Linked DNA regions of Paraglaciecola psychrophila 170. The protein of the gene in region 1 interacts with the protein of each later gene in a pairwise test. Links are inferred from orthologs where the notes say so. Each region holds a gene or a part of one and is shown on either strand. Other genes may lie near its edges.

Region 1 (5,898 bases):
TAGAAGAAGACGGCACAATAGTCGTTAACGGCCGTCAGGTTGATATTCGCCGCGTTGAAGCTAACATTCAAAGCTTCTTGGCCGAAAATAACCAGGACTCAGCTGCGGTTCAGGCTCATCCAAAAGCCAAACACGGTGATGTAACTGAAGTTATCAACGAAGTAAAAAGAGCCGGTATTGCTAACGTCTCAGTATTGGTTGCTAAATAAAACCAAACTATTCAGTATTAATAAAAATGCTGCTATTCAATGAATAGCAGCATTTTTTTTGCCGATTTGTTGCTGAGGGTCAATTGTTGATAAATTATCTTTAAAATTTACTCAAGATCTAAAGGCTCTGGCGAGAGAATAATACCGGTACTGTCAGCATACAAATGGTCATTTGGCAAAAATGTTACACCACCAAAGTTAACTGCCACATCCATTTCACCCGTCTCTTGGTCGTCTGCACTGACGGGGATTGAAGCGATGGCATGAATACCAATATTTATTTCTTCGAGCTCATCAACTTCACGCACGCTGCCGTAACATACTATTCCTTCCCAACCATTATCAAAGGCCAACCGCGCAGCACTAGAATCAATCAAAGCTCGGCGCATGGAGCCACCACCATCGATTAACAAAATTTTTCCAAGTCCAGGTTGCTCTAAGGTTTTTAGCACTAAACCCTTGTCTTCAAAACATTTTATGGTGGTAATTTTCACCCCCATAAGAAACCCGACCGCCAAAACTCACAAACATGGGTTCAACCACGTCAACACTGTCGGCAAAGACATCACAAAGAGTAGAAGTATTGTAATCCATGTTTGTTCCTAATATAACTAAGTCAAGTATGAGTATACTGCTAGTACACAGCAAATCCAGCGTAAATAAAGTTTTAAGAGCGGTTTAACACTGTCATAAAGCCTTAGCAAAAGTGTCACCTATTTTTCACAGTTTCTAAATATTATGCTTGATGATAATCACAGTGCAGGTCTTATCAATGAAATCCTTAACACAACATGACGAAGCATTGTTTTATTGGGTGTTTAATCTTACAACAAATAGAGATTGCAGCTGGATAAAGTGGCTATCAAAAACTGGAGATGGTCAACTTTACCTCATTATTGGAGTGATGCTTTGGTGGTTGGAACCGCAACAAGGGCCATTATTTCTCTACTCTGGATTGTTAGCATACATGCTAGAAATCCCTATTTACCTATTGCTGAAGAATAGCTTAAAACGTGAGCGCCCATGTCATCATATAATTGAGCTTAATGCCCATATTGTGCCATCCGATAAATTTAGCCTACCTTCTGGGCATACTGCAGCTGCTTTTTTGATGGCATCTTTAATCGCCCATTTTTATCCTAGTCTAAGTGTTATTGCATATGTATGGGCAAGTTGCATCGGAGTAACCAGAGTGCTTTTAGGTGTGCACTATCCCAGTGATATTTTTGCAGGCGCACTATTGGGATTAGGTATTTCCACAATAAGTTTGTTGATACTTTAAAATCAAACAACTAATGAAAATTATCTTTGAATAAAATATAAGTAGCTACCACATTCGAATCAGACATATTAAAGTTCAAACTTACTATAATATTAAGCACCTGCACTTAACTGCATTGATGATATGAATACTTCATCTAGGATAGTTTTGGAAATATACATATCCAGAGTTTATCTTTATAAGATTTGCGCCAGCTTACTGATAAGCCTAAGGCTTATATATTAGCGGCTGCAGGCTAAAAAGTGACTTACCGCAAACCGAGTATTAATAAGTCAGGTATTAAAAGAGCAATGCTCAGCTATGAAACGCAACTCTATGTTGCAGATTAAAATGTAATACAACTATCAACTTCCCAGCGATATACTGAATATAACATCACGAAACTAAGTCTAAATTTAATCTTCCCCCAATTTTTTATCTTAGTTATTTCATATTGCATAAAATAAGCAATTCTAAGCCTAGCATCTCTTTGTTTTTACCCTCGGTAGTGACATGATTACAACTTATAAATTAACGGGTATGTTGTGATGGCAAACAGAATGAATTTGAAAACAATTGGCTTAGTTTCCTTGGCAGTAGTCATACTCACTGCCTGTGGCCAAAAACTTCCTTTATATTCGCCTAAAGAACCTGCCACAAACACCCCAACACCAGACTTAGAACCATCCACTGAGTCTGCCGAACAAGGAACAAATTGATATGGACTACTTTGCCTATAAAAATCAACAACTATTTGCTGAAGACGTAGCCCTTGAAACCGTAGCACACATTCACGGTACGCCTTGTTATGTATACTCAAAGGCCACAATTGAACGACATTGGCATGCATTTGATAGAGCAGCCGGTAGTCAGCCACACTTAATTTGTTATGCTGTGAAAGCTAATTCTAATTTGGCAGTGTTAAATGTGATGGCCAAATTGGGTTCTGGTTTTGATATTGTTTCTGGTGGGGAGCTAACACGTGTGCTCAAAGCTGGTGGTGATCCCAGCAAAGTAGTGTTTTCAGGGGTAGGTAAGACCCATGATGAGATTGCTTTTGCCTTAGAACATAATATTAAATGTTTTAACGTTGAATCACGCAGTGAACTGACCCGTATCAACGAAGTAGCTGAGAAAGCTGGTAAAAAAGCGCCCATATCGATTCGAGTTAACCCAGATGTTGATGCTAAAACTCACCCATACATTTCTACAGGCCTTAAAGACAACAAGTTTGGAGTTGAACGCCAACAAGCTGTTGAAATCTATAAATATGCGCATAGCCTGCCGTATTTAAATGTGATCGGCATTGATTGCCATATTGGTTCTCAGATAACGGAATTAACCCCTTTTGTAGATGCCCTAGATATATTGTTAGCCTTAATAGACGAGCTTGCTGAACACCAAATCCATATACATCATCTCGATGTAGGGGGTGGGCTAGGTGTAACTTATAATGATGAGAAGCCACCACACCCAGACCAATATACACAAGCTATCACTGAACGATTGAAGGGCCGAGAAGAGCTATTACTTATCTTTGAACCTGGCCGAGCAATCATGGCTAATGCTGGGATTTTGTTAACTAAGGTCGAGTTTCTAAAACAGGGGGCGGAGAAAAACTTTGCTATTGTTGATGCAGCGATGAACGATCTTATTCGCCCAGCGCTCTACTCAGCATGGCAAAATATCATTCCTTTAGATGCTGGACTTGAAAGAATCAAAGCTATTTATGATGTAGTAGGTCCTATTTGTGAAACCGGCGATTTTCTCGGTAAAGACCGAGAGCTAGCTATCGAACCAAATGATTACCTTGCAGTTCGCAGTGCGGGTGCATACGGTTTTGCTATGGCGTCAAACTACAATAGTCGATGCAAGGCCGCAGAAGTATTAATTGATGGCGATAAGATGCATCTAGTCAGAGAGCGTGAAAAAATATCACAATTATTTGAAAGTGAGCACATACCAACATAACTATTGGTTTATGGGTTTAAATATTTATTTAATAAATATTGCGATTATTTAGCCTGTATCAAGCTAAAGACATAGTCAGTCTTTCGCTGAAATGATATAACTATTTAATAATATAAAACACGTATGTTCTAAAGCGTGTTGACAAAAGTTTAGCTAAGTAGTCGCAATGCAAATCCAGTTTTCAAAGATGCATGGTCTGGGAAATGATTTTGTTGTTATTGATAATGTAACGCAAAACGTATTTTTTTCTAAAGAGAAAATTCAACAACTTTCGGACAGAAATTTTGGTATCGGGTTCGATCAACTTTTAATGGTTGAGCCACCTTATGATCCCGACCAAGATTTTCATTACAGAATATTTAACGCCGATGGTTCTGAAGTCTCTCAGTGTGGAAATGGCGCACGCTGTTTTGCTCGCTTCGTAAAAATGAAAGGCCTAACTAACCGTAATAAAATTGTAGTCAGTACCAAAGCGGGTCGTATGGTTCTCTATCTTGAGAAAGATGGGCAAGTAACAGTAAATATGGGGGTACCCGAGTTTGAGCCAAGTTTGGTGCCGATAAAAGCACAAAAGCGTGAAAAAACTTACATCATAAGAGCACAGGAGCACACTTTTTTTTGTGGTGCTGTTTCTATGGGTAATCCCCATTGTGTGTTGCTGGTAGATGATGTGGAAACAGCAGATGTGGAGACAATGGGCCCCTTGCTTGAAAAACATGAACGTTTTAGTGAAGGTGCAAACGTTGGCTTTATGCAAATTATCAATCATAGCCACATCAAACTACGCGTTTTTGAAAGAGGTGCTGGTGAAACATTAGCTTGTGGCAGCGGAGCATGTGCTGCAGTAGCTGTAGGGCAGTTACAAAACAGATTAAGTAAAGATGTAAGAGTTGATTTGCGTGGTGGTAGTTTAAAAATACGTTGGCAAGGTGGTGATAATGTATTAAAAATGACCGGCGCCGCTGAGCATGTTTTTGATGGATATATAAACTTATGAGCAAAGAGTCGCAAAAATAAAATGGATACAACGACTGCATATGAATCTGACAATCTACTTGATGCTGAACAAGTAGCCGCTTACTTACTTGAAAACCCTGAGTTTTTCACCCAATTTCCGCAGATTATTGAAAAAATCAGTATTCCCCATTCACACAAAGGCAGTGTATCTTTGGTGGAATTGCAAAGTGAACAGCTACGCAAAAAAGTCAGAAGCTTGAGTCATAAGCTGAATCAATTAATTTCCATTGCCAAACAGAACGAAGCCATTTATCGAGTCTATGCCGACTTAAATTTGCGTATCCTAAAGTGTACTAACCTTGATGATCTAAAATTTGTTTTGGAAGAGGTGATTCAAGAAAACCTGCAGTTAGCATCCGTCACCTTAAAGCCTTTCAAAGGTGCTCATGCGTTGCCTGAGATCCAGCGACGCTTATTTATCGAAAAACGCTTTAAAAGACATAAACTTTTCTTTGGACGTTTAAGTGAGCATGAACGCAAGTTATTGTTTGCTGATCAAGAAGCTAACTCAGTGGCTTTATTACTGATTGGGGATTTGGGTGAACTTGGAATTTTAGCAATAGGTAGTAAAGATCCAGGTCATTTTAATCCAGATATGGATACCTTACTGATCACCCAACTACAGCAATTTTTGGGTATCTTGTTACCTAAAATGCTGACCTATTAATTAATAAAATGTTGAGGCCAAGCCTACATACTTGGTTAGAAAAATATCTTGCGTATTTAAGGTACGAAAAAAATCTAGCGAGTAACTCGATAGAAAATTATCAGCGGCAGCTTATCGCAGCTTTCAGTAAACTCGATATTGAATGTTGGTCAACATTCAATACATCAGATATCCGTAGGATTCTGAACGATGCACGTAAAAGCAGCCTAAGCTCGCGTTCTATCGCTTTACGCTTATCTTCTATCAGAGGATTTTGCGCTTATCTAGTTCAACAAGGCCAATTAACACAAAACCCTGCATCTTCAATTCAAGCTCCTAAGCAGGCCAAACCCTTACCCAAACAATTAAATGTTGATGAGATGCATCAATTATTGGATATCAAGGAAGATGGCCTTCTAGCTTTGCGAGATAAGGCGATGATGGAACTTATGTATAGTTGTGGCTTACGTTTATCAGAATTGGCTAATCTCAATATAAAAAGTATTCAACCTGACAGACAGCTAAGAGTTATAGGTAAAGGTAATAAAGAACGTTTGTTACCTATTGGAAGAGTTGCTTTAGAAGCATTAAGTGTGTGGCTTAAGATAAGACCAGAACTAGCATCCAGTGAAGAGCCTGCCTTATTCGTCAGTATGTTAAAAAATAGGATCGGCACTAGGCAAATAGCGAAACGTATGAAATTGTGGGCGACTCGGCAAAATCTAGAACAATCTGTTAATCCACATAAACTTCGACACAGTTTTGCCACTCATGTTCTGGAATCAAGCTCAGAT
Region 2 (5,834 bases), 660 kb from region 1 along the record:
TCCCGCACCCCATCAAACATGCCGTGTTGCATATTGTTATGCCAGAACGGTTGAATATCTGAGATATACTTTGACGCTAAGTTATCTTCAGAGCAAAGGACAAACTGAGACATATAAACCCTACATTGAAATTCGAAATAAAATACCTATCGTAAATTAGCACTCACTATTCACATAGCATTATCTAAAATAGACTCATTTGGCATTATTGACTTTTTTGTCGTGATTTGCCTCTATCGTCCTAAGGATATCCCGCCAACTAACAATTCCAACTGGGACTCCTTTTTCATTCACGATAGGGATACAGGAGATATTGTGTTGATTGAATAAACTAATCGCCTCATACACATCAGCAGAGGAAGTAAGGGTAATAGGCTTTCGGCTCATGATTTGGTGAACCTTTTTATTTAAAGTAAACTTGTCATGAGCTGTTGCCTGAGGCGTATCGATAAAAGGACTAACAGATTTGAGTAAATCGCGATCGGAAATAACACCATACAATTTACCCTTTTCTACCACGAGTAAATGATGAAACTTGGCGTTTTCAAAAATCTGTTTAACCGTGCGCAAAGTATCATCCAATGTCACCGTTACCACGGGTTTACTCATGATCCGATTAATTAACATGTGTTGCCTTACTTACCCTAATTTCAATAAAAATAAATGTAACCGTAAATTTGAGTCTGATGCAATGAAAAACAGCATAATTTTATACTCTGCGAAATTCTGTCACATATGCCAACCACAGTGTGTACCAAACATAGGGGACTCAAATCACACTAGTTTATATTAGATAATAACGCAGGATTAGTCACTAGTTTACGAACGTTATGCCCATGGTCTTTACCAAACTGATTGCTGTCACACTAATTAGTTAAACTATTAATAGCCATTAATGCACGCTGGTGGCGAACACTCCAAGTGACATCTATTGTTGAACATTTGTCTTCGGTATAATTAGAGCCAGTCGTTGACCCCATAAATTCTAGTGGCGCACCTGTGTTGTCAGGAATAAACTGTATTTGATGATAACCTTTACGCACTGTGCCATCATAATCTAAGTCGTCACAATACATAGCATCTTTGTCATCAACCAGAGTATCACTTGAGTTCAGCACGTAAGTTAGGGTTTATTGGGTTGTCACTTAAACAAGCACCTAATGTTTACTATGTGTGACATCATCAGAAATATGCATCCAATACTCTTAAACGGTATCGCTTAGTCTCAAACCTCTGCGGACCTCGGTCTTTATATGGGCTAATTCAGCTGCGAATAATTGCTTACTGATGCCGCACATATATTTGACACCATAGCCACCTTCACCCGCATAAAGTGATAAGTCGGTAGCCTTGTGCTCAGCATTTTCATGAAAATGAATATTATATAATTCATCTCTGTGCTATTTGATGCTGAAGAGGTAAAACGAGTATTTTCACCATGCAAATGATCGATATCTCGGGGGGGGGGGGTGAGGCTCAAAACCTTCACTTACAGAGGCTTGTGCATTAAATGCCAAACCAGATAGAACCGACAAAACAAGAATGTATTTTCACTTTAAATATTTTAGCTTGCATGGCTAACACCTAATTGTTATCAATAAAAGCACTCAAAATTTTCAATCCGATTTTGCGACAGAATCGAGCCATATGTACATAGATGATATTTTTTTGATAAAAATCAGGCATTCAAAATTAACAATAAAACATAGCTGATTTAATAAAAGATCACAATAAATCCAAGGATAAAGTCATGCTTAATTATAGATTATTACATACGATTTAAGGACTTATATAAGGTATGGATATTTTAACAAGTAATCCACCTTGGGGCTTATTACTTGCCCGAATCGAACCTTTATGTTTACGGATAACATGTTGCGCAATAGCCAAGCCTAATCCTACTCCACCACTATTTCTGTCTCGCGCGGTGGATTCTCGGTAAAATGCTTCAAAGATTCTATCTAACTGACTTTCTTCAATACCCTTGCCATCATCTTCAATGATCCACACTATACGTTTATCTTGCACCGACACAGACACTTGAATGATATGATTTGAATAATAAATCCCATTGCGTAGGATATTTTCTATGGCACTACTTAATAGCTGTGGATCGGCATACAAACGAATATTTTCCTGCGCCTGATAATCCAATTTTTTATTTCTTTGCTCGGCCTCGAATTGAGCATCGTCGATAATAGGTGTCATGATTTTTTCTAGACTCACAATGTGTAAGTTTTGCATAGGCTGCTTATTATCCAAACTAGATAACAACAAAACTTGAGCTATCATATTTTCAATTTGTTGCGATTCTTTTTCGATCCTTTCTAAGGCTGCCAGCATGTTTGCTGACATATCAAACTCATTCTGTTGCAGCGCAATACCAATAGACAACTGCAAACGGGTAAGGGGTGAACGTAACTCATGTGAGATATCAGCCAATAACCTTTTTTGGCTGGTTAACAAACTCTCGACTTGTTCAGACATATAATTGAAGTCACGGCCAAGTTGACCAATTTCATCTGAGCGCTTACTTGCATTACCGACACGCACACCCATTTTGCCTGTTGCCATCCGTTTGGATGCATGTCTAAGCTGCGCAATAGGATTAAGTAACCCACGCACAAATAGGTAACACAGTCCTAAACTAAGAGAGAGCATAAATATTATAAATATCTCAGGATATTCATGCCGAATAACCCGTAAATCGCCACCCCGTCTTGATTTAACCAAAAATAACAGATACTCATTTTGATTAACTTTTACCCTACCTGGTCCTACAAAGTTGATTCCTTTGATTTCTAACGTCAGCGCCGTACTTTGTGGATTAAAATCATCAAACATTTCTTTTTTGATGGGCCTATGCCTGGTTGCACTATGTACAATTTCTCGCGTCGATTGCTCAATCAACACCAAACCAAAACGGTTGCGGTTGCGTTTACTCAATTGCTTAAGTACGTTTTTAAGCTCAACCTGACCATCATGCTTATCAATTTGATTTTGTAATTTTCGAGTTATGGACTCTAAATCTTTTCGTTGTTGTGTATTCAATGGCTGATATTTGGCTTCAGAGCCAAGTTGTTTAGCCAGCCAAACTGAACTAAAAAAAATCAATAATGCAGCCAACCAAAACCATAAAAAGACTCGAAAAAATAAACTTTGCGCTGGATTAAACCGACTTAATCCCCTCACACGGTCTCCAGATAAAGGTAACCCGCTCCACGATGGGTTTTGATTTTTTCTTCTGAGCTGAAGGCCGCCAATTTTTTACGAAGGTTACTTACGTGCATATCTATACTGCGATCAAAAGCAGCCAGCTTTCTACCTAATACTTTTTCACTAATATCCCGCTTACTAACTAAACTCCCTTGGTTAATCATCAAAAGGTGCAAAATAGAGTATTCGGTAGCGGTCAATTCAAGCAGATGGTCGGCGCAGAATACTTGTTGTGCTGAAGGTGACAACTCTACATTACCTAACCTCAAGTTTTGCTTCACACGACCACTAGGTAACGAAGCCATTCTGCGCACTAATGCCTTTATTCTTGCTGACAATTCTCTATGATTAAAAGGTTTCGCCAAATAATCGTCGGCTCCCATTTCTAGACCAAAAATTTTGTCATAGTCGTCACCTTTAGCTGTCAGCATTAATACGGGGGTGAGATGACTAGTACGTAATTTTTTTAATACTTCAAATCCATCAAGTTTAGGTAACATCACGTCCAGCAAAATTAGGTCGTAATGCTTGTTTGATGTCGCTAGACTCAGACCCGCTTCACCGTTGAGAGCTACATCTAATTCGTAGCCTTGGGGAATAAGATATTCTTTAAGCAACTCAGTCAATTCTACGTCATCATCAATCAATAGTATTTTTTTAGTCGACATATGTTTTCTTAGATATTCTTAGGCTATGGACACTATAACTCAGTGTTATAAGTATATTTATGCAACATGGTATATTTACACAAGCTTTACACTCCCTTTGCGTTTCTTTGCATTCCAGTCGCTAGACTTATAGCAATTCATATAAAGCAATTAATCCAGAGGGCAAAAAAATGTCAAAATTCAGAAACTTACTTAAAACAACACTTACACCCATTGCGCTTTGTCTAACACTTGTCATCGCTGCACCCGCTTTAGCCAAAAAAAGCCATCACCAAAAGCATGAAGATATGCGCCAAATATTATCTGAGTTATCTTTAACCAATACACAAAAACAAGATATCCGACAAACTTTAAAACAAAATCGTGAAGGTAGAGGCTTGTTTAGCAGTGACGTAAAATCGTTGAAGCAAGAGTTGCGCAACCTTATACAATCCTCTGAATGGGATCACGCAGCTGCAGAGAGTGTCATTACCAAGCGCCGAACGCTGATGCAAGCAAAGGCGCTAGAACGGGCGACTAACAAAAACCAAGTCTGGAATTTATTAACCGACTCCCAACAAGAAGAGTTTGTAGTGCTATTTGATGCGCTCAAGGCTCAGCCAAAAAGCGTTGCAGGATGGAAAGAAGGCAAACGAAAAGGCAAAAAACTTAAACGTTTAGACCTATCAGAAGCTCAACTTACTGCCATCAACATTATTAAGAATGAAAGCGATGCAACTGGCAAAAAAATTAAGGTCAGGTTACAAGTCTATAAACAAGCAGAGCAGTTATTAGTGCAAAGGGCTGACTTTGACGCTGATGCTTTGCTAGCTCTCGATAATGAATACAAAGCTGATTTTCTGACAATCGCGATATTAAAAGCCAAAACTCAGCATGATATTTGGAATCAACTTACTACAGAACAGCAAGCTAGGGCCGCAGAAAAAATAAAAGATAAAAGGAGCAAATATGAGAAGAAAGGTAAAAAGCATCAAGAGTTATCGTCAATATAAAGCGAGCCCCTCACACAAATCCTATAACGGCATCTCTTTGATGCCGTTTTTTTTCCATTTATCAAAAATGTAACCGGTCTTCAAACAGTAACTTCATGAACGGTAATATCTATCTGCTTGGCAATAGAAGAATTAGTTTGGTAAAGAATGATGATTTATTTCATGCTCTGCGCATATTTATAAAAGGGTTAGTTTATAGTTAGTCTTTTGTACTTTTAACTAATACAGACAATAAGGAGCCATTATGCAAGACATCGAATTACGGACTCGTCTTGATCAATATTATGGCCAGATCAAGTCGGTCATCTTAGACAAGCAACATCCAATTTCTGGGTTACTTCCTGCAAGCACGGCGGTCACAGTGCATGGCAATTACCAAGATGCTTGGGTACGCGATAACGTATATAGTATTTTAGCCGTCTGGGGACTAGCATTAGCCTATCGCAACTTAGATGACGATGGTGGGCGAGGATTTGAATTACAGCAACGAACAGTCAAATTAATGCGCGCTTTATTGCGCTCAATGATGGCGCAATCGGCAAAAGTAGAAAAATTTAAGCGAACTCGGCAACCCATTGACGCATTACATGCCAAATACGATACGGCTACAGGTGATAGCGTGGTTGGTGATGATGAATGGGGGCATTTGCAGATTGATGCAACCTCAGTATTTCTTCTGACGCTTGCTCAGATGATTGCCTCAGGTTTGGAAATAATCTGGACCGATGAAGAGGTCTGTTTTATACAAAATTTAGTGTATTACATCGAACGAGCCTACCGCACACCCGATTTTGGCATTTGGGAGCGTGGCGCTAAAAGTAATAGTGGTAATGTCGAGCTGAACGCCAGCTCTCTGGGTATGGCGAAGGCCGCACTAGAGTCGCTATCTGGCTTTAATCTTTTCGGCGCAAAAGGGTCTCGGTCAAGCGTTATTCATGTCATTCCAGATAACATCGCT

What was found.
Region 2: the proteins of lysA (region 1) and C427_RS19165 interact in binary tests that used the Escherichia coli proteins (3 or more experiments, as listed by UniProt). The link is inferred for Paraglaciecola psychrophila 170 from one-to-one orthologs.

What each region holds. Positions count from the first base shown.
Region 1 is NC_020514.1:5,043,388-5,049,285, forward strand. Bases 1,469-4,315 are described here. They hold lysA (diaminopimelate decarboxylase), read left to right. Parts: upstream 1,469-2,190; coding sequence 2,191-3,441; downstream 3,442-4,315. Other genes in these bases: C427_RS22210 (phosphatase PAP2 family protein), read left to right, coding at 1,469-1,491; C427_RS26605 (lipoprotein), read left to right, coding at 2,031-2,189; dapF (diaminopimelate epimerase), read left to right, coding at 3,608-4,315. Outside these bases: C427_RS22200 (ExbD/TolR family protein), read left to right, coding at 1-209; more of C427_RS22210, read left to right, coding at 982-1,468; more of dapF, read left to right, coding at 4,316-4,438; C427_RS22225 (DUF484 family protein), read left to right, coding at 4,460-5,125; C427_RS22230 (tyrosine recombinase XerC), read left to right, coding at 5,134-5,898. UniProt on the Escherichia coli protein: Specifically catalyzes the decarboxylation of meso-diaminopimelate (meso-DAP) to L-lysine. Is not active against the DD- or LL-isomers of diaminopimelate.
Region 2 is NC_020514.1:4,378,068-4,383,901, forward strand. What follows is about bases 2,037-4,819. They hold C427_RS19165 (response regulator transcription factor), read right to left. Parts: upstream 3,885-4,819; coding sequence 3,189-3,884; downstream 2,037-3,188. Other genes in these bases: C427_RS19160 (ATP-binding protein), read right to left, coding at 2,037-3,192; C427_RS19170 (Spy/CpxP family protein refolding chaperone), read left to right, coding at 4,055-4,819. Also shown: C427_RS28275 (hypothetical protein), read right to left, coding at 1-113; C427_RS19150 (CBS domain-containing protein), read right to left, coding at 196-627; more of C427_RS19160, read right to left, coding at 1,780-2,036; more of C427_RS19170, read left to right, coding at 4,820-4,876. UniProt on the Escherichia coli protein: Response regulator member of the two-component regulatory system CpxA/CpxR which responds to envelope stress response by activating expression of downstream genes including cpxP, degP, dsbA and ppiA.